4 regions of the Paenibacillus sp. URB8-2 genome follow, and region 4 is predicted to be linked to each of the others. Evidence: riboswitches for the same ligand, from Rfam matches in the RefSeq annotation. Region 4 holds a riboswitch; each other region holds the start of a gene.
What was found. A riboswitch is a leader RNA that binds a small molecule or an ion and turns the genes downstream of it on or off. The one in region 4 is predicted to bind cyclic di-AMP.
Positions count from the first base shown of each region.

Region 1: it holds a riboswitch for cyclic di-AMP, as region 4 does, so the genes downstream of both, PUR_RS14370 (APC family permease) here and PUR_RS21590 (C40 family peptidase) in region 4, are expected to answer to the same signal.
Region 2: it holds a riboswitch for cyclic di-AMP, as region 4 does, so the genes downstream of both, PUR_RS00490 (C40 family peptidase) here and PUR_RS21590 (C40 family peptidase) in region 4, are expected to answer to the same signal.
Region 3: it holds a riboswitch for cyclic di-AMP, as region 4 does, so the genes downstream of both, PUR_RS00140 (resuscitation-promoting factor) here and PUR_RS21590 (C40 family peptidase) in region 4, are expected to answer to the same signal.

Region 1 covers NZ_AP023239.1:3,136,908-3,142,596, forward strand. The annotation lists gene murB (UDP-N-acetylmuramate dehydrogenase) at 1-864, opposite strand, end outside; gene PUR_RS14365 (ABC transporter ATP-binding protein) at 991-1,788, opposite strand; gene PUR_RS14370 (APC family permease) at 2,095-3,912, opposite strand; cyclic di-AMP (ydaO/yuaA leader) riboswitch at 4,036-4,194, opposite strand; gene PUR_RS14375 (disulfide oxidoreductase) at 4,377-4,841, opposite strand; gene PUR_RS14380 (DsbA family protein) at 4,838-5,590, opposite strand.
Region 2 covers NZ_AP023239.1:98,938-104,626, reverse strand. The annotation lists gene PUR_RS00505 (M1 family metallopeptidase) at 1-424, shown strand, start outside; gene PUR_RS00500 (hypothetical protein) at 435-1,265, shown strand; cyclic di-AMP (ydaO/yuaA leader) riboswitch at 1,498-1,637, shown strand; gene PUR_RS00495 (C40 family peptidase) at 1,658-2,125, shown strand; cyclic di-AMP (ydaO/yuaA leader) riboswitch at 2,470-2,613, shown strand; gene PUR_RS00490 (C40 family peptidase) at 2,619-3,110, shown strand; gene PUR_RS00485 (GNAT family N-acetyltransferase) at 3,453-3,953, shown strand; gene PUR_RS00480 (c-type cytochrome) at 4,057-4,413, shown strand; gene PUR_RS00475 (4a-hydroxytetrahydrobiopterin dehydratase) at 4,535-4,822, opposite strand; gene PUR_RS00470 (hypothetical protein) at 5,044-5,337, opposite strand; gene motA (flagellar motor stator protein MotA) at 5,536-5,689, shown strand, end outside.
Region 3 covers NZ_AP023239.1:27,063-32,751, reverse strand. The annotation lists gene rsmA (16S rRNA (adenine(1518)-N(6)/adenine(1519)-N(6))-dimethyltransferase RsmA) at 1-109, opposite strand, end outside; gene rnmV (ribonuclease M5) at 106-657, opposite strand; gene PUR_RS00140 (resuscitation-promoting factor) at 816-1,973, opposite strand; cyclic di-AMP (ydaO/yuaA leader) riboswitch at 2,252-2,486, opposite strand; gene PUR_RS00135 (TatD family hydrolase) at 2,688-3,455, opposite strand; gene PUR_RS00130 (HD domain-containing protein) at 3,483-4,769, opposite strand; gene PUR_RS00125 (AbrB/MazE/SpoVT family DNA-binding domain-containing protein) at 5,080-5,334, shown strand.
Region 4 covers NZ_AP023239.1:4,675,972-4,681,660, forward strand. The annotation lists gene PUR_RS21580 (sulfite exporter TauE/SafE family protein) at 1-548, opposite strand, end outside; gene PUR_RS21585 (helix-turn-helix transcriptional regulator) at 687-1,625, shown strand; gene PUR_RS21590 (C40 family peptidase) at 1,722-2,192, opposite strand; cyclic di-AMP (ydaO/yuaA leader) riboswitch at 2,195-2,328, opposite strand; gene PUR_RS21595 (Fe(3+) ABC transporter substrate-binding protein) at 2,644-3,735, shown strand; gene PUR_RS21600 (ABC transporter permease) at 3,823-5,388, shown strand; gene PUR_RS21605 (ABC transporter ATP-binding protein) at 5,385-5,689, shown strand, end outside.

The sequences.
Region 1 (5,689 bases), 1.5 Mb from region 4:
ACGCCCCTTTACAGTCTCTCTCACATGCTGAATCAGTCCGATATAATCGCTTGCCGTAGCGTTATCCGCATTAATGATGAACCCCGCATGCTTTTTCGATACTTCAGCTCCGCCGATTCTTGTCCCTTGAAGTCCGCTTTCCTGAATCAACTGGCCTGCAAACCGTCCCGGAGGCCGCTTGAAGACACTGCCGCAGGATGGATATTCGAGCGGCTGCTTGGACTCCCGCATCTCGGTCAGCTTATCCATCGCCGCCTTAATTTCCTCGTGGGTTCCCGGCTTCAGGGCAAAACGGGCTTCCAGAATGAGATAATCGCCGCTGGAGAAGACGCTTTTCCGGTAGCCCCACTTCAGGTCATCTCCTTCCAGCTTTACGATGGCGCCGGTCTTGTCGATGGCAAGCGCGCTTTGCAGCACATCGGCCACCTCGCCGCCGTAGGCTCCGGCGTTCATGTACAGCGCACCTCCGACCGTGCCGGGAATGCCGCAGGCAAATTCAAGACCCGTCAATTTCCGCTCAAGTGCGAAACGGGAAGTATCAATAATTTGGGCTCCGCACTGGGCGATGACCACATCGTCCTTAAAGCTGATGCCGGTTAATCCGGACGTTTGCAGAACGATGCCGCGCACGCCTCCGTCCCGGATAATTACGTTTGAACCGTTCCCTAATATAGTAAGCTTAATGCCGTTTTCGGCAGCGTATGTAAAGACCGCTTGAATTTCCTCGTAAGTGGAAGGCTCAGCCAGAATGTCCGCCCGGCCGCCCATTTTGGTGAAGACATGATCTTTGAGCGATTCATGGCTCTTAATCGTTCCGGACGGAACAAGCCTTTGCAGATCCTCTTGAATTTTGCCGATATCCATGGGTTTGCTCCTTTAGTTGTTATACATATCTTTAGGCAATCCTCACTTTAACAACGAACAGGCTCCCTTGTCAATGACAGGAGCCCGTTAATCGGCTTTAAGTTTTCAGCTATGGATTCGGTTCAATTAGACAGCCTTGCTCTTAGCAAGGCTGTAGGGCAGACACAGCGGCAATCCCGTCCGCGGATCATCGACAATATCCGCCTCGATCCCGAACACTTCGCGCAGCACGTCCGGAGTCATAACATCTACCGGAGCGCCTTCGCTGACTACGGTGCCCGATTTGATCGCAACCATATGTTGGCCGAAGCGTGAAGCGTGGTTCAAATCGTGTACGACCATAATAATCGTCCGGCCCTCCCGCTCGTTCAGCATCTGCAGAAGCTGAAGCACTTCAAGCTGATGCGCCATATCCAGAAAGGTCGTCGGTTCGTCCAGGAACAAGATATCCGTCTGCTGGGCCAGCGCCATGGCAATCCATGCGCGCTGCCGCTGTCCTCCGGACAGGCGTTCGATCGGCCGGTCGCTGAAATCGCCCATCCCGGTAACTTCAATAGCCGAGGAAATGATCTTCCGGTCTTCCACAGTGAGAGAGCCGAAGCCCTTCTGATGGGGATAACGCCCGTAGCTCACCAGTTCGGAAACGGTCAATCCGTCCGGAGCGGTCGGATTTTGCGGCAGAATCGCGAGCTGGCGCGCAACTTCCTTCGTCGATTGGGTATGAATCGACTTGCCGTCGAGCAGCACACTGCCGCTGGCCGGCTTCATCAGCCGGGCCATCGTTTTGAGGATCGTCGATTTCCCCGAACCGTTGGCTCCCACGAGAGCCGTAATCTTCCCGGTCGGAATCGACAAGTTTAGATCCTTTACAATAATCGACTCCGCATAGCCGATACTTAATTGATTCACATTCAAACGTTCCATCATAAACAGTTCACTTCTTTCCTGTTATCTCCATATCACCACGGATATTATTTTTAGCCTTGTCTTCTCAAATGATATTGATTATCATTATCCGTGTCAACATAAAAGATCATAACTTCCCCGCTTCTGCTTAGTCATGTAAGAAGAAACGGCTTCGCCGTCCTCTGGAAGAGGAAGGCATCCGTTTCTCGTAATAATATCAGGTTAAGGATAAGCGCGAAGCTTATACTTTCTGATATTGCCAAAAAAGCTGCCGCCGGAGACATTCTCCAGCAACAGCTTTCTGCCAACGGGCTGTCTGCCCGATTATTTATTCAAATGATACGGAACCGTCGCAACGACGATATCCTTGTGATTCATGAGATAAGTCCGGATAAATACGCTCGTCTGATTATGCAGGACGGCCTGCCACCAATGCTTGGTAATAAACTGCGGAATCAGAATCGTAATATGATCCGTCGAAGCATTCTTCCACTCCACCGTATCGATAAATTTAACCAGCGGACGCATGATGCTGCGGTACCGGGAACGAAGGACGATCAAGCGCACTCCGGGATTCCATTCCTCCCACTTCAGCTCCATTTTGCGGATTTCTTCTTCGTCGAAGCCGACATAGACGGCAACCACATTATCAGTTAACGATTTGGCATAGCTGATCGAATGAAGCACCGCACGCGTTACGGCGGATACCGGGATAACAATCGTGCTTCCTTTAATACATGGCTTATCTTTATCCAACTGAATCCGGAGCTGGTCTGCCGTATTCATATAGTGACGATGAATGCGGAAGAAAATAAGCATAACAATCGGCAGGAAGATGAAAGCCACCCATACGTTCGAGAATTTGGTAATAATGAAGATAAGCGTAATGGTAAGGGTTGTCAGCATTCCGACCGTATTCACGGCAAATTTGGTCCGCCAGCCAGCCGGCTTCAGCTTATACCAGCGAATCATCATGCCAAGCTGGGAAAGAGTGAACGGAATAAATACGCCGACGGCATAGAGCGGAATCAGATTTCCGGTTTCGCCGTGAAATGCAGCAACGAGCAGACAAGAAGCCACTCCCAGGAAAATAATGCCGTTGGAGAAGCCGAGACGGTCGCCACGGACCATAAAAGCATGCGGCATATACTTGTCTTTAGCCAGCATGAACGACAGCAGCGGAAAGGCCGAGTAGGCCGTATTGGCCGCCAGGAACAAGATGACCGCCGTTATCGCCTGAATGCAGTAGTACAGGACGCCCCGTCCGAAGGTCGATTCGGCAATTTGCGAAACCACCGTTTCATTGGCGTTCGGGGTAATGCCGTACCAGTAAGCCAGCAGTGTTATACCGGTAAACATGAATCCCAGAATCAAACCCATCATCATGAGGGTTTTGGCGGCATTTTTTTCCGCTGGGGCCTTAAAGTTCGGAATGGCATTCGATACCGCTTCGACACCGGTCAGCGCCGAACAGCCGGAGCTGAAGGCCTTAAGCAGCAGGAACAGACTGACATTGGATACCGCACTGCCGATTTCGGGAACAGCGGCATGACCGCCGCCAGCCGCATATTTGACCAAACCGGAGACGATCAGAACCACGATAGACAAGACGAACAAGTATACCGGGACGGCAATGAAAGAAGCCGACTCGGTCACGCCGCGAAGATTGATAATAGTCAAAATGATGATTACCGTGACCGCAATCGCCACAGTATGGTCGTGCAAATTCGGAAACGCCGAAGTGATCGCATCCGTACCAGCCGAGGCGCTAACTGCAACCGTCAGGATGTAATCCACAAGCAGGGAACCGCCTGCGAGCAGTCCCGTGGAAACCCCGAGATTATCCTTGGCTACGATATAGGCTCCCCCGCCTTGAGGATAAGAGAAAATCGTCTGCCGGTAGGATAAAATCAGAATTGCCAGTAATCCCAGTACCGCGAGGGCAATCGGCAAAGAATACCAGATAGCCGTAAAACCTGCTGCTATCAGCACGATCAAAATCTGTTCCGTTCCGTATGCGACGGACGAAAGTGCGTCCGATGACAGAACGGCAAGTGCCTTCACTTTGGTTAACTTTTCCTGGTCGAGTTCGGTTGATTTTCTGGGACGACCGATCAATAGTCGTTTTACTCTGCTTACCATTTGGATACAGTTCCTCTCTTTGTTGAGTTGAAACGGTAATACCGCGCGCCGTTTTCAGTGGTGGATTTTCATAAATAAGGGCACAAAAATAAGCATACGGAAATGACCGCATGCTTATGCATGATCATATCCCACTGTAGCTTACGAGGTTAGCTGGCGGATTCGGACTGTGGAAGCCCTACGGACCGGATAACATCCCGGCACCGATTCACCCCGTTGACCGCTGGGCGGTCAAGTTGGTTCCCCCGTTTTTCCATTTGGAAAATTCAGCGCATATTCAACTTCTCACAAGGTCTAATATTAGTCTATATTGCCATAGCCGTAAACAGTGAAAATGATGAAAAAGAAATGAAAAACGGACTAATTCACGCAAATTCCCATCAAGAGATAATCATGTCGTTCATTATCTTGTATTATCCCTGCAGCACGGGTTTTTATGTCCATTACGGAAGAAAACTTCCCCGTTAAGAGTTGATTCCGTCCTCCGCCTCTTCCGTTTCCTCCTCCTCGCGCGCTCTGGCGTTCCACAGCATCAGGGCTATAAGGATAAAAGCCGTCAGCGCCAGCAGCGGGATCGTAATGAAACCGAAAAAATTCAGATAATCTTTCGTGCATGGCACACCGATGGTGCAAGGAAGTACTTTGCCGAGAGCCGGTATTTTCTGCTCCGCGTAATGATACAGCGATATGCTGCCCCCTATAACGCTAAGCGGAAGCACGTAAGGAACAATACGCTTATCATTCCGATAGGTCGCTATACCAAGAAGAAGCACCTGCGGGTACATGAAAATCCGCTGGAACCAGCAGAGCTTGCAGGGTTCGTATTTCAACACCTCACTTAGGTAGAGGCTGCCGGCTGTGGCAACCAAGGATACAAACCAGGCCAGGTAGAGACCATACCGACTCAGGAAGCCGGAGAATGATTTCATTCCGTCTCAACCGCCTTTGCCGCCGTCTCAATCTCCTTGGCGATCGCTTCGAGATTGAAAGGCTCATTGGCCTTTATACCATTTATAAACAGCGACGGTGTACTTGTAACACGGCTGTCCTTTGCTGTCGCGTTATCTCTTGCCAGTTCATCCTCATAAGTACGCTCTTGAATGTCCTTGCGCAGCAGATCGTAATCGACATCAAGCTGTTCTTTTTGCGCAAGCTCAACCAGGAAATCCTCGGTCGCCCACTCGGTCTTCTCGTCCCCCTGATTGGCATACAACGCATCGTAATATTTCCAGAACGCTTCGCTATTCTGATGGTAAACCGACAACGCCGCTAAGGAAGCGGTCTCGGAATCGGGACCGATGAAGGACATATTGACGAAATACAGGGCAGCCTTGCCTTTTTCGATGTAATCCTTCACAAGCTGCGGCTTGACAACGCCGGAGAATTGGGCGCAGGCCGGGCATTTATAATCTCCGAACTCAACCAGCTTAACGGGCGCATCCGCCGCTCCAAGTCTTGGAAGCTCATCATACTTAAAAGACACCGGACTCGCGGAACTTCCCGGGCTGCCCGTATTTTTGGAAGCCAATACAAACATCGCAGCAAAAAGAACGACCACGAGCAGGATCGCTCCTAGTAAAAGGATATGTGTTTTCTTCTTCTGCCGTTCCTGTTCGGCCCGCAGCTTTTCTTGGGCCAGGGCTGGGGAGACTGTTCTGCTTTTTTTCGGTTTGCTCAATGTTATAATTCCTTTCTGTCCTGTCGGACCGGAGTAATGGCATGAAGACATAGTGCAGAAAAATTATATAATCATTGAACTCGCTTTGGCAAACAGGAC
Region 2 (5,689 bases), 1.0 Mb from region 4:
TGTGGAAAAGGTGACCAAAAAATCGTGGCAGGATTACTTCGACCGTTACGTATACGGCGGAGGCGCTCCCGATTTCTCCGTTGAGGATATTACTGTAAGCAAAAGTAAAAGCGGCGTCTACGAGTCGCTGACAACCGTCGCCAATAAGGGCAGCCTGTATTCCGGCGTGAGCGTCAAGTTCACCTTCGCCGACGGCCACACGCTGCATAAAGTCTGGGATGGCCAGGGAGGGAAAACTTCGTTCCGGCTCTCCTCTGCGGCTCCTCTTGTTTCGGCCGAGGTGGACCCGGGTCACGAAGTCCTGCTGGAGAACAAGCATATCAACAACTTCAGAAAAGCGGCTCTCCCCTCGGCCCTCGTTTCCCGCTGGACGCTAAGCCTGACAAACGCGATCGAAACTGTGCTCGGCATTTTCGTCTGGTGAGGTGAATCGAATGAGAAAATGGATAATCCGCGGCTGGGGCAGCATCAAGGAACAGCTCTATATACTGATTCTGCTCTTTATCTACCGGCTGCTCTGGGGCTACTTTCTGTACCGCTTTGTAAGGTCGGCTGTTGTTCCCGCGCTGCTGCGTTACCCTTCCGAGAATGCCGGCGGCAGTGCAGCAGGCAGGCTGCTGTATTATATCGATGCCCAGCTCAGCCTGTCTTCCGAACCCGATGTGCGGCGTTGGTTGTGGACACTGCTTATTCTGGCGGGCGTGCGCCTGCTGGCTACGCCGTTCATCCGAGCCGGGCTGCTGCATGAGTTGCATCAGGAGAGCCGGGGTGAACGCGGGCTGTTCTTTTTTCCCGGCATGAAAAAGTACGGGCTGCCCGTTCTGCTCTTCAGCGCCGCCGAATGGGTTCTGACCCTTCTTCCCCTATACTGGCTTCTGCCGAAGGGATACAGACTCATTCTGTCATCCTACTGGGAGCCGGGGCTGCTGCTGCAGATTCTTCCGTATATTCTCGCATGGCTGCTTTACGTGTTTATCATTCGCTTGATCCTGCTATATATGCAGTTCGGTTACACAGGCGGCACCGGAATACTTGCTTCGCTACTGACCGCAATGCGCTGCTTCTTGCCCTCCGCGGCGCTGCGGATTCTGTTCGGGTTAGGGGGGCTCTTGATCTTTCTTGTATCTGCGGTGACGGGGTTTCTCAGTCCCGGACTGCCCGCGCTCTTCATTAGGCAGCTTGCGCCTCTCCCTTCCACTTTATTCGATATGTGGGGATTGTCGGCGCAATATCATCTATGGCGCAGCAAAACGAAGGATTCATAATTAGAAACACCCTATCATTTATGCATAACAGGCGAAAAGAGTTCAAATTCCGTGACAGGAATCTGAACTCTTTTTTATTTTTATATTGGCAAATATTTCGTCCGCTAAATTAAATTTGCCAAACCCCAAATCGTCTGATACAATGAGGCTTGTGTTGAGGTGACAAGTTTGTAATCTTTTAAAACTATTTTGTTATCTTGTCGTATGATGATGAATCAAGTCGATTGTTCTGGTGCATAACTAGCCAAATTCCCGGGCACCGGGGAGCGGGGGAACCATTTTTTGGGTGAATTGATCTTGTAACAAAGAGGTCATAGGGAACCTTCAAACCGAATCCTTAAGCTAACCACGCAGGCATTGGAAGGGGAACACAAGCTTTGAAAGGTCAACATATCAAGAAAAAACTCGCAGCCGCTGCGATAGGCCTTGTGATGGTTTTCACTCTGGGGTCAGGAAGCGCTTTCGCAGATTCGAAAATGGACACTGTTATTGCAAAAACTTTGGGAACCTCATATAAAACCGGTGGAATGAGCACAGCCGGGTTCGATTGTTCCGGATTTACCAAATACGTTTTCAAAAAAGTAGGACTTACCCTTCCTCGTACATCCAAAGCGCAATTCAAAGTAGGAACTTCCATATCGCGCAGCAAACTGCGCTCAGGAGATCTAGTATTCTTCAATACGCTCGGAAACGGCGTTTCCCATGTCGGCATTTATGTCGGCAACGGCAAATTCGCGCAATCCTCTTCTTCACGCGGCGTGACCATCAGCTCGCTTAGCCAGTCCTATTGGGCCAACCGTTATGTCGGCGCCAAACGTGTCATGAGCACAAACGCATACCAAGCCGTGGCTTACGATTGATTAATCTCTTGCCCGGAACATGATCTCGCTAATCATTTCCGGGTTTTTCCTTTTTTCTGTATATAGTTTAGCTATACACCTATTTCGGCGGCTTGAACCAGCTTTTGCAAAAAACAACGCCAAAAAAAATTTTTAGCATAAAAACACGATTTTTATCCAGTGTTTCTAAGTGAATTCACAAATGTAAGCGCTACAAAATCGAATTTTACTATGTTAAAAGTGATTGCCAACCAACAAAAGGTTTGTTACAATAAGCGCAATGAGTTTATAGTAACATTTTTGTAATGATTATTAACATTTTGACGATAATTTTGTCATGATCTACCCACTATAATCCGGACACTATACAGTATGTGCCGAGTTCCCTGACCATCAGGGAAGCGGGGGAACCATCTTTGGGTGAATTGACCTCCTGTTCAAGAGAGGGGTCATAGGGGACCTTCTACCGAATCCTTAAGCTAACCTCGCAGGCATTTGGAAGGAGTCAAATCTTTTGAAGAAGAAGTTGGCGGCAGCATTCCTCAGCTTTTCCATCGTTCTCACACTCGGAGCAGGCAGCGCATTTGCCGATTCGAAAATGGATAAAGTGATTGACGGCGCTATCGGAACCAAATACGTATCCGGCGGCACGAGCACAAGCGGATTCGATTGTTCCGGATTCACCATGTACGTGTTCGATAAGATGGGCATCGATCTGCCGCATCAGTCGGGTTCCCAGTTCAAAATGGGAGATGCCGTGTCCCGCAGCGATCTGAGAGCCGGCGATCTTGTATTCTTTAACACTTCCGGAAAAGGCATTTCCCATGTCGGCATCTATATCGGCTCCGGAAAGTTCGCCCATGCTTCCTCTTCGAAAGGCGTTACCGTCACTTCCCTGAGCGACAGTTATTATGTCAGCCGGTTTGTCGGCGCCAAACGGGTGATGGGCTCCAGCGCTTATCAATCCGTAGCCGTTGATTCTGAAGACAATGATGATGTGCAGTAATACTGCCCTATAGGACCCCTTCCCGGATTTAACCCCGGCGAGGGGTTTTTATTTTAATATAAGAACTTATAAGCTACGCGCTTATCGTTTAGTCTAATATTTCAACTAGAACGGGCATCGTCTCCAAAAGGATGGCGGAACCGTTTCTTTCTTGTGTTATTCTTATTTTACCCCCTCCGGCATTCGTCAAACATGGCTGAGCGCTTTCGGCCAAACTCCTAAAATTTATTCGCTCGCCAGGTTCTCTCCTAACTGCAAAGTTTTTGCGTCGAAATCACCTTTTTTTGTATATAATTTAATATAAAAGGTTTTCCCCTGCGGGGAGAGGAGGTCGCTGAACGTATGATTAGCTCTAATATCATCTTTCATGTCGGGCCCATGACATCTGCGCATGCCAGGGATATCTGCGGTTGGGAATACAAGGCGCCCTATAATATTTACGGCTGGCTGTCTTGGGATCAAATGGAGGCGCTCGGCATTGAATTCGGAGATCCGCGGATTCGGAGGGAGCAGTATGTTTCGGTATTGAACGAAGAGGACAAACTTTGCGGCTTCGCCCAGCTTTTTCCGATGGAAGGCACGGTGCGTCTGGGGATCGGTATGCGTCCCGAATTGTGCGGGCATGGCCTCGGCCATTTGTTTGTGGGAGCGGTTGTAAAAGAGGCGCTGAAACGATATCCCAGTCGAGAGGTCGATCTTGAAGTTCTTACCTGGAATCAAAGAGCCATCCGGGCCTACCGCAAATGCGGCTTTACGATCACCGATACCTACGAACGCCGGACGCCAAATGGAGATAAGCCCTTTTACTGCATGGTCTATGATAAATCCCTCCATAAAAGCTGAATCGGACGGACCACCGTTCATTTTTTTGTCACAAACCCTATGATAACGCTTCACCATCCGTTATAATTAGAGAAGCAGCTTACATAGGGGAGGACGATTGGGGATGCAAAAGTGGATCATGAGCGGATTATTTTTCGCTGCCTGCGCCTTTGCGGTTATACTGATGTTCACACTGCCCGGAAAAGAGCAGGTCGCCGAGCAGAACAATCCGACCATGCCGACCGTTAAGGCTGATCCCGCCAAAGCGGAAGCGACAGTTAAAGCCAATTGCATCACCTGCCACGGCGATCAGCTTCAGGGCGGAGTCGGACCCAATCTGCAAAAGGAAGGCAGCGAGCATACGGCCGAGCAGATTTACAGCATCGTTACCAAAGGACGGGGACAAATGCCTTCCTTCAATGATAAGCTGGCTCCGGAGGAGATTGCCAACATCGCCATGTGGCTGTCCGAGAAAAAATGAGTGCCAAGACAACAATACGCCTCTGCGCAGGAGCATAATGCTTCCTGGCACAGGGGCGTATTTTTAATAAAACTCTTCTCCTGTCGTCTATCGGGTTTCCTCGTAATTAACGGGCCTTCATTTAACGGGTCTTCTCAAACGCCTCATTAAACTCATGGGCTTCACGCACGTCGAGCGCGGTAATGCCGCCTTCCTCGCTTGTTGTAAGCCGCAGAATTACCGTTTTATAATCGATCGTGATATGCGGATGATGGTCGAACGCCTCCGAGATGGCGGCCACCTCATCCACGAACGCAATACCCTTCATAAAATCGTTGAACTGGTATTTGCGCACCATGGCCCCGCTGTCCAGCTTCCAGCCTTCCAGCTTGCCCACCTGCTCATGCAGTTCTCCCTCGGTTAATAACACTTTATGTTTCCTCCCTTGAAAAGCAGCCGTTTAAGTTCCTTTAGCCTTCCCGTTAAACAAAACATCCCTCAGGTTCTTTCGTCCAAGGGATGCGCCAGGAAAAACGCTTATTTTCGGTTTAATGTATTCTTGAATCCCGGCAAATATACCTCAGACACTATCAATTTTAACATGGAGGACAGACTGCGGCAAATGCGGCCGCTTTTTCTGCTTCTGCCTGCTTAGATCAACGTTACCGATTCCAAATCTTCTTCACCGACCAAAATGTTGATGCGGTGCGCATCCTTGTCGTAGATCACGACGCCGCTGCCGACATGAATGACCGGCTCATTCCCGAGGGCAAAGAATAAATCTTCCGCCAGCGCTTCCCATACTTCCAGCTTGGACTCACGGGGCAGCTCCTCCCATTCACCCGGTTCCATCTCGAAAAAAAGGTAACTGTCCGGTATAAGCTCAACCGCTTTGGTCAGATCTCGTAAAATATCTCCATAATCTCTTCCATGCTTTACACCCACCGCTATCACTCCGCTTCATAACTTATGAATACCCTTTCCTCATCCATTATAGCCTAAATGCCTTCACAAAAAAGGGCCGGCTGTCGATAAATAAGAATAGACATAGTTGTTCTCCGTCAGTAAGCCCGCCGCCCACTCAAGGATGATAGACGCGGCATTCGCGAGATCACTTTTAATACTCATGGACGAGGTGTACAAATGCAGATTTCTTCAATTATTGGTCTAGTGCTCGGTATAATAGCGGTGGTTTATGGTATGTACCTCAAACAAGCCCCGCTGGCATCGTTAAACAACCCCGCCGCCTTTACCATCATTCTTGTAGGTACCGCAGCATCGCTGTTCATGGCCTTCC
Region 3 (5,689 bases), 930 kb from region 4:
TTTGGTCAATCAGAAAGTTCTGACCCAGGCTCTTCTTGAACGAAAATCCGTGAGCCGCGATAATTTCTTTTGTCCTTTTTGGGGATGAAATTTCTTCCCTGCCGCTCATAAGGATAGACCTCCCTGCTCGATTTGCATCACCGCGTTTGCGAACTCTTCGGGCGTAATGCCGAACATCGACAGCCGCTTGTACAATTGCTTGCCGTTGCAGTAACCGATGCCCAGCAGGTTGCCCAGCTCCATTCTCCGCTGCGCGGCATTAGGGTGTACAATCATCCCCGCAGCCAGAAGATCGTCCATTCCGATCAGCACCGGCGCTCCCTCGAAGGAGGTATGCACATGCTCCAGCGCATGGCGAATCGCCTCGGGCGATGCGTTCTCGACGCCGATATCGCCTTTCAAGGTCGCATCCTGCTCCGGAATAAAAGCATGCTTGCAGCCAGGCACCTTCGACGAAACAATCTTGCGTATCCGTTCTCCCGCATGATCCGGGTCGGTCAAAATAATAACGCCGCGGCGCTCCATCGCAAGCTTGATCTTGGCGATTACCCGGCTGTCCACCGCCGAACCGCCCGTTTCGATCGTGTCGGCATCGACCGCTCTTTTGACGGCGACGGTATCGCTTTTGCCTTCGACGACAATTAATTCTTTAATCATTGTTTATCTTTTCCTCCCGCAGCGGCCCTATCCCCCGCCTTTACCACAAAAAATAAAAGCAAAAAGAAGAGGATTCGCTCCTCTTCTTTTTGACTAAGAATTATATAAGTGACGAGCTTACATCACTATAGCGTATTGCTGCTAAATTTGCAAAATCATTAATCCAGCTCCGGTTTAACCGGACCGATCACGTAAACGGCACGCGATTTGCGGCCGAAACTGCGGGCATGGCTCAGCGAATCGTAATAAACGTCGATTTTATTGCCTTTAATGGCTCCGCCGGTATCCTCAGCGCGTCGGAATCCGAGTCCCTCGACATACACCCACCAGCCGATCGGAATCACATTAGGATCCACTGCAATGGTCCGCCCTTCCGTTACGCGCGTTCCGGAAGCGGTACGTGTGCCGATTCCCGGTTCTTCCGAAGAATATGCCGTCATCGAAACATTCTTAATCAATCTTTTGTACTCGAAGTCCACGCCGGCTTTGCTGGCGACATTGCTGCTTCTGACGTTGGTCTTTTTGGAAGTGGTGCTGCTAACGGAAGAAACTTTCACGACTGCGGCTTTAGGCAAGGCTTTCGTACCAATGGCGATCACTTTATCCTTGGTCACCTTCTGCACTTCTTTACCAACCATGCGCATCGAGACAAGCTTTCCGTCCTGATAAGTCTTCTCGATATGCTGGATAATGGCGCCGGGCTTGCCGGCCTGTGCTACTCGTACTGTCCCTACGGTTAGGGAGGGGTCCGCCGTCTTGATAACCCGGAAAGGCAAGCTTTGGGTCCGCTGTACAACCTGCTTGTTGATGCGGATGACCTTGACTTCCGTTTTGGCGGAGATTGCGGTGTCTAGCGAAGGAAAAACCTTGTCGTGGGCATTCAGCGTAATGCCCAGACTGTTCATGGCCCGACCGATCGTATCCTCAGTCGTATAGAACGTTTTTGTCTGTCCATTTTCAGTCAGAGTGATCTCCTGCGCCCGGTCAATGACGATCCGGTCGCCGTCTTCGATCTCGTCGCCAAGACCCGCAGATAATTTGTCGTACGGTTTCAACGAGATTGTTTCTTTGGCCAGAGCCTCGCCCAGAAGCGCTTCGCGCGTTTCCAGAGCACGAACCTGCCCGTCTATCACTAAAACAATTTGTTTGCTGCTTTGAGAGTGTACGTACAGCAGAATAAGCAGCGCGATAGCTACCCCGATTACGCCCGCAAGTGCCCAGGTGCGTAAATTCACCTGCTCAAGACGTAACCGTAATGCATAAGACCTGCTGGATGATTGCGAATCATGGGATACTTCGGGTTGGAATACGCCCATCTTCTACATCCTCCTTACATAGCCCGCCCGAACCGTAAACCGTACTGCTGGTTCCAGCGAAACTACAAGAGATTGTCACAGGACACGATACTATTCGCGGCTTCTCGCATCCTGCTCATAAATCGCCTGCCCGGCATGGCATCTTCCGCCTGTTATATAACAGTTCACAGGCGAATACGTTTAATTCAAACAAAAAGAAGCCTAAATAAAGAGTCTTGATTAGAGGACTCTTTCGTGGCTTCTTGGGATGTCCGAATAAACGGCCAAACGCACGAGGTTTCCTCTCTTACTTGCGCTTACGGGGTTAGCTGTCGGGTTCGGACGAAAGAGAGACGCCCTATCTCAGGTCAACCGCTCATGGCGATTGCCTTTAAATTCACCCCAAAGACCACGTGAAGAAATCAAATACAGCCTGCAACGCCAACCTGATGACTCTTATGTAAGGCTTTAGGCATACGGCAAAGCGATATTGGTTCCCCCGTTCTCCATATGGAGACTCAGCGAGACGATTTATGAATCAGCAGCTGTCTCAGTAACAACAGCTCACTGCACTGACAAGATAATATCCTGTTTCGATGCATGTTGTAAAGCACACTTCAACCAGATAAGCTCAAGAAAATGGTTAAATTAATGTAATAAACACCCGTTTTTTTGTTAAAAATCTTTAATCTTTCGTTCATTCTCATTTTTTTAGCCGGTTTTCTCCCGTTTTCACTAAATACCAAATAATCCCAGTGCATTTTTGTACGTAATTTCAGCCATTTTATTCAATTCAATTCCTTTTATTTCCGCTGCCGCCTCTGCTACCAATTTAACATGAGCGCTCTCGTTACGCTTGCCCCGGTAGGGGTGGGGCGTCAGATACGGGGAGTCCGTTTCGATCAGCAGACGGTCCAGCGGAACCTGCGCCAGCACCTCCTTGGGCACCCGGGCGTTCTTGAACGTAATCGGTCCTCCGAAGGAGAGGTAAAAGCCGAGATCGAGGCACATTTTGGCTGTCTCCCAACTACCCGAGAAGGAATGCATGATCCCCCCGATTTCCGAAGCCTTCTCTTCGCGGAGAATACGGACCACATCTTCGTGGGCATCCCGGTTATGAATGACGATCGGCATATTCAGCTCCCGTGCCAGCCCGATCTGCCGCCGGAATACGGTATGCTGAACTTCTTTTGGTGAAGTATCCCAGTAGTAATCGAGCCCAATTTCCCCAATAGCCACGACTTTTTCATGACTGCACAGCGAGGCGATCCAATCAAGGTCCCCGTCCTTCATATCAATGGCATCCTGCGGGTGCCAACCCACTGCCGCATAAATAAACTCGTACGATTCGGCCAGCTTCATCGTGGTTGGAATCGTTTCCCGGTTGAAGCCGACATTGATCATTTTGCTTACTCCCGCCTCTACCGCCCGTGCAATCGTTTCCTCGCGGTCGCCGTCGAATTGCGGAGCATCCAGATGGGTGTGGGTGTCGAAAAGCTGCATAACCACTTCCCCTTTCTTTGCTATTTTTCACCGTATATCAAACAAATCCTTAATCGAATTCGGCAGCATCGGAAGCGCTTTTTCGAGCTTGTCCTGCGGATAATATAAATGATATCGCCCCCGGTGAATCCCGCTGATAGAGCGGACGATATCCGACACCTCGGAGATTTCGCGAAGCCGTTCCTGACGATCCAGCAGAAGAATCTGCTTACCGTGAAAGCCCTCTCCCGGACGGAATACATCATAGGGTAAATCTGTCGGAAAATCAATTTCCAAGTCGTATTCCGGGTGCAATCCGGCCGAGGCAAAGCTGCGGCGAATTTCGTCAATTGTTTCCATGTCCAGGCTTTCCATCTCTACATATTTATACAGTTTACGATGAATAAAGCGGCTGCACAAGTCGCTCAGCAGTTCGTCCTGTTCCGTGGTCCACTGCATAAATGTCGCCTGCACAAGCGCCTCATCCAGCTGCAAATACTGCTGCACATTTACCTTACCGCGAAATAAATCGGTCAGCGGCTCCACCATAAAACGGAAGGAATAGCCTTCTTGAAACAACTGCTTGGCCCGGCGGAATACCTGGCGCAAAATAATTTCCGAGCTGCGCGTAACCGGATGAAAATAGACCTGCCAATACATTTGGTAACGGGACATTAAATAGTCCTCAATTGCATGCATCCCCGATTCCTTGACCACTACCCGCCCGTGATATGGACGAAGCACCCGCAAAATACGATCGATATCGATCGTGCCGTAGTTAACCCCGGTGTAATATGCGTCGCGCAGCAGATAATCCATCCGGTCGGCATCCAGCGGACTCGACACCAAATTGACCACAATGTCATGCTCATATTTTTTACAGATAACCGAAGCTACCTTCTGCGGAAAATCTTCCTCCACTTCCTGCAAAATTTCAGTAATACCAGTGTTCTCCAATATGATCCGGCATGTCCAGTCTTCATGATTCATTTGAAAAGCTTCTTCTATAGAATGGGAGAACGGTCCGTGACCCAAATCATGCAAAAGCGCCGCGCACAGCGTAAGCAGCCTTTCCTCGGGAATCCAGTCTTTATAACCGCTGCGCTCAAATTGGGAAATAATGCGCCGCGTAATTTCATATACCCCAAGCGAATGGGAGAACCGGCTGTGTTCGGCGCCGTGAAAGGTCAAGTAGGTGGTTCCGAGCTGGCGGATACGGCGCAGACGCTGAAATTCTTTTGTATTAATGAGTCGCCAAATCACCGTATCCTGTACATGGATGTAATTGTGAACCGGATCTTTAAATACTTTTTCTTCCGTAAGCGGCTGCTGCATGAAGTCAGCTCCTTTATCTTTAACATCGACTTATTCCGATTTATTCTAATAAAAAAGAAGATTTCGTCACATTTTGTCGAAAAAAGTTGAACATTTAGTTTCCATTTCGACATTTTACTTGTACCTCTTAGATAGTTATTATATATATTGAAGTGCAGCCATTCCAGAAACCTTGTCATATCAGAAAATAATTCATCCTCTAAAAAGAGGTTGACTGTTTTGGGAATGGTTGGTATTATATGTACCATAAAACAGAGAAGATTGTCGAATAGTGACACTTTTTGATTATTTGAGAGGAGCAACGATTGTTATGATGAAATCAACAGGCATTGTAAGAAAAGTAGACGAACTGGGACGGGTTGTCATTCCGATCGAGCTGCGCCGTACGTTGGGTATTGGAGAAAAAGATGCTCTTGAGATCTATGTGGACGGTGAGCGGATCATGCTGAAAAAATACGAGCCTGCCTGTATTTTTTGCGGTAATGCCGAGAACGTGACTTACTTTAAAGGAAAAATTGTTTGCCATGAATGCATTTCTGCTATCCCTGCCCCTGTGACAAATTAAATTAAATCGGTTATAATGGAAATAATCAAATTGTTAATTCTAACCTTTTTTATATCTCCTTAGCCTCCCGCGAATGCGGGGGGTATTTTTTTTGTGGGGGACCCCTCCCAAACCCTCCCCAAGCCTATGCTTCCGAAGTGAGTTTTCCTTTGGAAAACTTTCAGGAGGGCCCCAAGGGCTACGCCCTCTGGACACCCGCAATTGTTGGATAGGTGCGGAGAGTTGGCGGGAGGAAGCTGCTTTGGATGGTAGGAGCGGTCCTTCTCGGGCGATTCCTGACGGAATCGGCCTCAGGGCCTTTCATGCGTGCTGACGGTGCTCCGAGTTACGAAGGCGGAGAACACCCGCTCTCCCT
Region 4 (5,689 bases):
TTGATATCCACCCCGTAAACGAGCAGCAGAGTCGGAATAATCAGTTCCCCTCCGGCAACCCCGAGCAGACTGCTCACGATGCCGATTCCTATCCCAAAAGCAATGCCAACGAGTACGGCTGCCGGCAGCGGCATCGGTATTCCGCTGGAGACCACCGGGGAGAAGCCTTCGACGACCAGCAGGATGCCAATGGAAACGAGCAGAATGAGAATGACTTTCTCGAGCGTGTGCTCGGACAAACGCTTGGAGTAGTTCGCCCCCGTGTAGGCGCCGATCATCCCGCCGGCGATAAAAGAGGCAATGACGGGCAGAATAGCCGTCAGAGCTGGAAGCGAAGCCTGGGGAAGGCGCATGATCAGCGAGGAGATCAGGGTGACCAGGCTGACGGCCAAATTAAATGCCACCGCCTGACGCGTCGGATACTTGAACAGACCCACGAGCACAGGAAGGCGGAATTCCGCTCCGCCGAGTCCGATCAATCCCCCGAGGCAGCCAATTGGCGCTCCCGTTAATACAGCTAGCAGTGATTTTTTGCCTTTTTCATTCATAAATCCTTTACCTCCTCCCATAAAACCGTACAAAACACCACGAAACGTAACAAAACCGGATTTAAAAAAAGTGTATCCTAGCCTATAATGATTGACAAGAGCAACATTTGAACGAATATTGACGAGGTGATCTTCCCCATGTCCGACAGCACGCTTTCCTATTCACCCGAAGAGGTGTCCAAAATTCTTAAAATATCCAAAGGGACCGTGTACGACCTGATCAAACGGGGTGAGCTTCCGTCCTACCGGATCGGCAAAAAGCTGCGGGTCACCCCCGCCGACCTCGAGGCCTACACCCGCCCATCCTATGCAGCCGAAAAGCCCCATCCCGTACCTCCGGCCGTCTCCATGGAGAAGCTGATTATCGATAACCAGGGACTCATTATATGCGGCCAGGACATTGTCCTTGATGTGCTTGCCACCCATATGGAAAAAAGAACTCCCGCCATCCGCTCCCTTCGTTCCTACGTCGGCAGTCTTGACGGGCTGCTGTCCCTGTACCGGGGCACCGCCAATCTCGCCGCCGCCCATTTATGGGACGCCGAGACCGATGAGTTCAACACGCCGTACGTCCGCCGGCTTCTGCCCGGACACCGGAGCGTAATCGTTAATCTGGTATTCCGCAATCAGGGATTTTACGTTGCTCCCGGCAACCCGAAGAATCTGCGCTCCTGGGAGAGCCTGCTGGAACCGGGAATCGTCCTGGCCAACCGGGAAAAAGGCTCGGGGACCCGCATCATGCTGGACGAGTGGCTGCGCAGCAGCAGCATCGATCCCCATTCCATTCAGGGATATGAACATGAGGAGCCGAGCCATATCGCCGTGGCCAGCGCCGTCGCGCGGGGCATTGCGGACGTGGGAATTGGAACGGAAAAAGCGGCGCAGCAGGTGTCCGGGGTCGATTTCATTCCGCTCAAGAGGGAGCGGTACGATCTGGTCTTTTACAAGGAGGATATGGATAAACCGCAATTTCAGGCGCTTCTGGCCACACTGCGGTCGCCCGAATTCAGACATGAAGTAAGCGGACTCGGAGGTTATGATATTTCTAGCTGCGGTGAGATTGTCGGAGAGGTGTGACAGGGGGAATTAGGGGTCTGAAAATTACCGGGGACCCTGAGCAAACAAGAAGGACAAGCCCGGCGAAATGCCGCAGGCTTGTCCTTCTTTATGTATCTACTGACTCATCATCTTGGAGTAACTCTTCTCATCCACTACCCGGCGGGCGGTAACATAACGGTCCTGATAATACGAATCGGACAGCTTGCTTATTCTGACTCCCTTGCTGCTGGAGGAATGAGCGAACTGATTGTCGCCTATGTAAATTCCCGCATGGGAAACCCCTCGGCCGAACGTATTGAAAAATACCAAATCACCGACACGCAAATCGTCTTTGGCTACCGAGGTTCCAACCCTGGCTTGGGACTGGGAAGTGCGCGGCAGATCATCGACGTTAAATTTCTTTAGGACATACAGGATAAAACCGGAACAATCGAAGCCGGAGGTGGTAGTGCCTCCATAAACGTAAGGTGTTCCGAGAACCTGGTCCACGACACTCTCAAGCTTAACTTCACTTGCATATGTACTGGGTGCGGCGGAAGTAAATATAGCAGCGGCTGCTAGCAGCGATAGGATGACTTTCTTCAGAGTTGTTCTCCCTTTCAATGCCTACGGAGTTAGCTGAGGATTCGGTTAAAGGTTCCCTATATTCCCTTGCTTGCAAGAATAATTCACCCGGAATGGTTCCCCCGTTTTCAACAACGAAATTCGGCAATAGTTAATATTTTGTAACTATTCATACTTTAATACATCAAAAAGAAGGCTGTCAATCCTTATGTAACCCCGTTTTTTATAAGGAAAACAAGCATGATCCTGGCCTCCATTCATTTCGTTAAAAAGAACAAAAATGTAACTACACCTATCTATATTCCAGGATGTGGAACTCCACCGCGAGATTGTGACGAAAATATGCTTATTTAAAATAACTATTATAAATTCCAAAGACATTTAAATTTAATCTTATTGACATGAAGAAAGCAGTGAAGTTATCATGTTGCTAATTGAGAATAATAATCATTATCTAGGGGGATGTTTGAAAATGGTGAAGCGTAAATTTTTTGCTCCATTGCTTACGGGAGTACTTGCTGCCGGTCTGTTGGCCGGTTGCGGCGCGGACAAGGCGAGTGAAGCCGGTGCGGGTAATACAGAAGAGACAAAGCCGAGCGCACAGGCAGCGGAGCAAGTCGTCAATATCTATTCCGCACGGAGTTATGACGTGGACGCTCTACTGTATAAGAAATTCACGGAAGAGACCGGCATCAAAGTAAACGTGATTGACGGTAAGGCGGAGGAACTGATTGAGCGCATGAAGCGCGAAGGCGAAAGCACACAGGCTGACCTGTTCCTCACGGTAGACGGCGGCGTGTTGAACAATGCCAAGCAGGCCGGACTGCTCCAGCCGGTCACTTCGGCAACGATCGACCAGAATGTTCCGAAAGACCTGCGTGACCCGGACAATGAGTGGATCGGACTCTCCACACGCGCCCGCGTCATCGTCTACTCCAAGGATCGTGTAAAACCGGAGCAGCTCTCCACCTATGAGGACCTGACCAGCCCGGCCTGGAAAGGCAAAGTGCTTGTTCGTCCGTCCTCCAGCTTGTACAACCAGTCCCTGCTGTCCTCTTTCATTGAATTGAACGGCGAAGCGAAAGCGGAAGAATGGTCCAAAGGATTGGTAGCCAATCTGGCCCGCACTCCGGAAGGAAATGACCGTGACCAGGCCAAAGCGATTGTCGCCGGTGTAGGCGATGTGGCGCTGATGAATACGTACTACGTGGGCCTGCTGATCAATTCGGACGATCCGGAAGAAGCGAAAGTCGGTAAAAGCATCGGCGTCTTCTTCCCGAACCAGGAAACGACTGGCACTCATGTGAATATCAGCGGCGCGGCTGTAACCAAGTACAGCAAGAACAAGGACAACGCCGTCAAGCTGATTGAATTCCTGACCGGCGTCGAAGCGCAGACGATGGTTACCAATGAAAACTTCGAGTTCCCTGTTAATGCCAAGGCTGAGCTGCCCGAGCTGCTCAAATCCTGGGGAACATTCAAAACGCAGCACATTGATTTCAACAAACTGGGCGTTAATAATGCCAAAGCAATTGAAATCATTAACAAAACAGGCTGGAAATAATTTATGAATCTAAACACAGTTAAGGTACAGATACAAAGACGCCTTAGCGGTTGGCGAATCGCAAGCTTGGCGGGGGCGGCAGTTATTTTGCTGCCCATTCTTTTTGTACTGCTCTCGGTATTTAATCCGCCAAGTGGCAATTGGGTTCAAATCAGGCAGTACCTCGTAAAGGATTATATCGCCCAAACGGTTCAGCTGACGCTGATGGTTGCCGTGCTGACAGCATTGCTCGGGGTAACGCTGGCCTGGCTTACGGCGGTCTTTGATTTTCCGGGAAAACGGTTCTTTAGGTGGGCGCTGATTCTTCCTCTAGCCATTCCTCCATACATCGCCGCTTTTACATACAGCACGATGTTCAGCTACACCGGCATTGTCCAGACGACACTGCGGAACCGGTTCGGAATTGTTCCCAATCAGGAGCTGATTACCGTCTCCTCCATGCGGGGCGCGGTCCTTGTATTTACTTTGTTTCTGTTTCCTTATGTATATCTGATTACCAAATCGTTCTTAGAAAAACAGAGCGCCTCATATATTGAGAACGCCCGGCTGCTGGGTAGGAATGGCTTGTCCATATTCCTGCGGGTCGCACTTCCATTATCCCGTCCAGCCATTGCGGGCAGTATCAGCCTCGTGATCTTTGAGGTGCTGAGCGATTACGGGGTAACGAGTTATTTTGGCATTCAGACCGTCTCGACAGCGATCTTCCAGACCTGGTTCGGAATGTATGATGCCGATTCGGCGATGCGCCTTGCCGCCTGGCTCATGATGATTGTCATCGGCTTGTTCCTGGTCGAAATGCTGCTGCGCAAACGGCGCGCATACAGCTCGACGACGAGTAAGTCGAGGCCGCTTGTGCCGAGGCGCTTAACGGGAGCTCGCGGGTGGGCAGCCTCCCTGTTCTGTATGATCGTTTGGTGCGCAGCCTTTTTGTTCCCGCTTTTGCAATTAATCGTATGGGCGGGCTGGACGTTTGACAGCATGTGGAACGCGGGATTGTTCCGACTGATCTACCAAACCTTGTTCGTGGCTGTCGTCTCCACCTTGATCATCATGATTTTTTCACTGATTGCCGCCGGGGCGAACCGGACGCGTTCCACCGCTTCATTTGTGCTCTCCAAGGCGATAACCGCCGGATATTCCATGCCCGGGGCCATTATCGCCATCGGTGTGCTGGTTGTTTTTTTGAAGCTGGATAAAGTCTGGGCGGCCTTTCATCATCAGCTCGCGCTTGGGGGAATCCCCCTCGTTCTCAGCCTGACTCTCGCGATGCTGATCGCGGGGTATGTGATCCGGTTTATGGCTACGGGGTACAACGCCGTGGAAGTCGGGTTTGAGAAAATGGGCCGAAAATATACGGAAGCGTCACGCATGCTGGGGCATGGAATGACCGCAACTTTTTTCAAGGTGGATCTGCCTTTAATTAAGGGAGCCGTGATGAGCGGATGCCTCCTGACTTTTGTGGAAATCTGCAAGGAGCTGCCGCTGGCTTTGATCCTTAGACCCTTCAATTTCGAGACTCTGGCTACAAAAGCTTACCGGTATGCCAGCGATGAACAGATTTTCGAGGCGGCCATTCCCTCTTTGCTTATCATTGGCATCAGCTTGATCTCGGTTTACGTTATGCATTATTTAGACAGGAGGTGGGAGCAATGAGTATCGTAGACATCCGGAATCTATCCTTCTCTTATGAGCGGGGCAAGTCCGCAGTGATCGACCGGTTCTCCTGTTCCATTGAAAAAGGGGATATTGTCGGGATCGTAGGCGCAAGCGGCAACGGAAAAAGCACGCTGCTGCGGCTGATCGCGGGTCTGGAGATTCCTTCGGGCGGGGAGATTCGGATCAACGGGGCTCCCGTTGTGAATGAAGGCTGCTACATCCAGCCGGAGCGGCGGGGTGTCGGCATGGTGTTTCAGGATTACGCCCTGTTCCCTCATATGACAGTCCGCAAAAATAT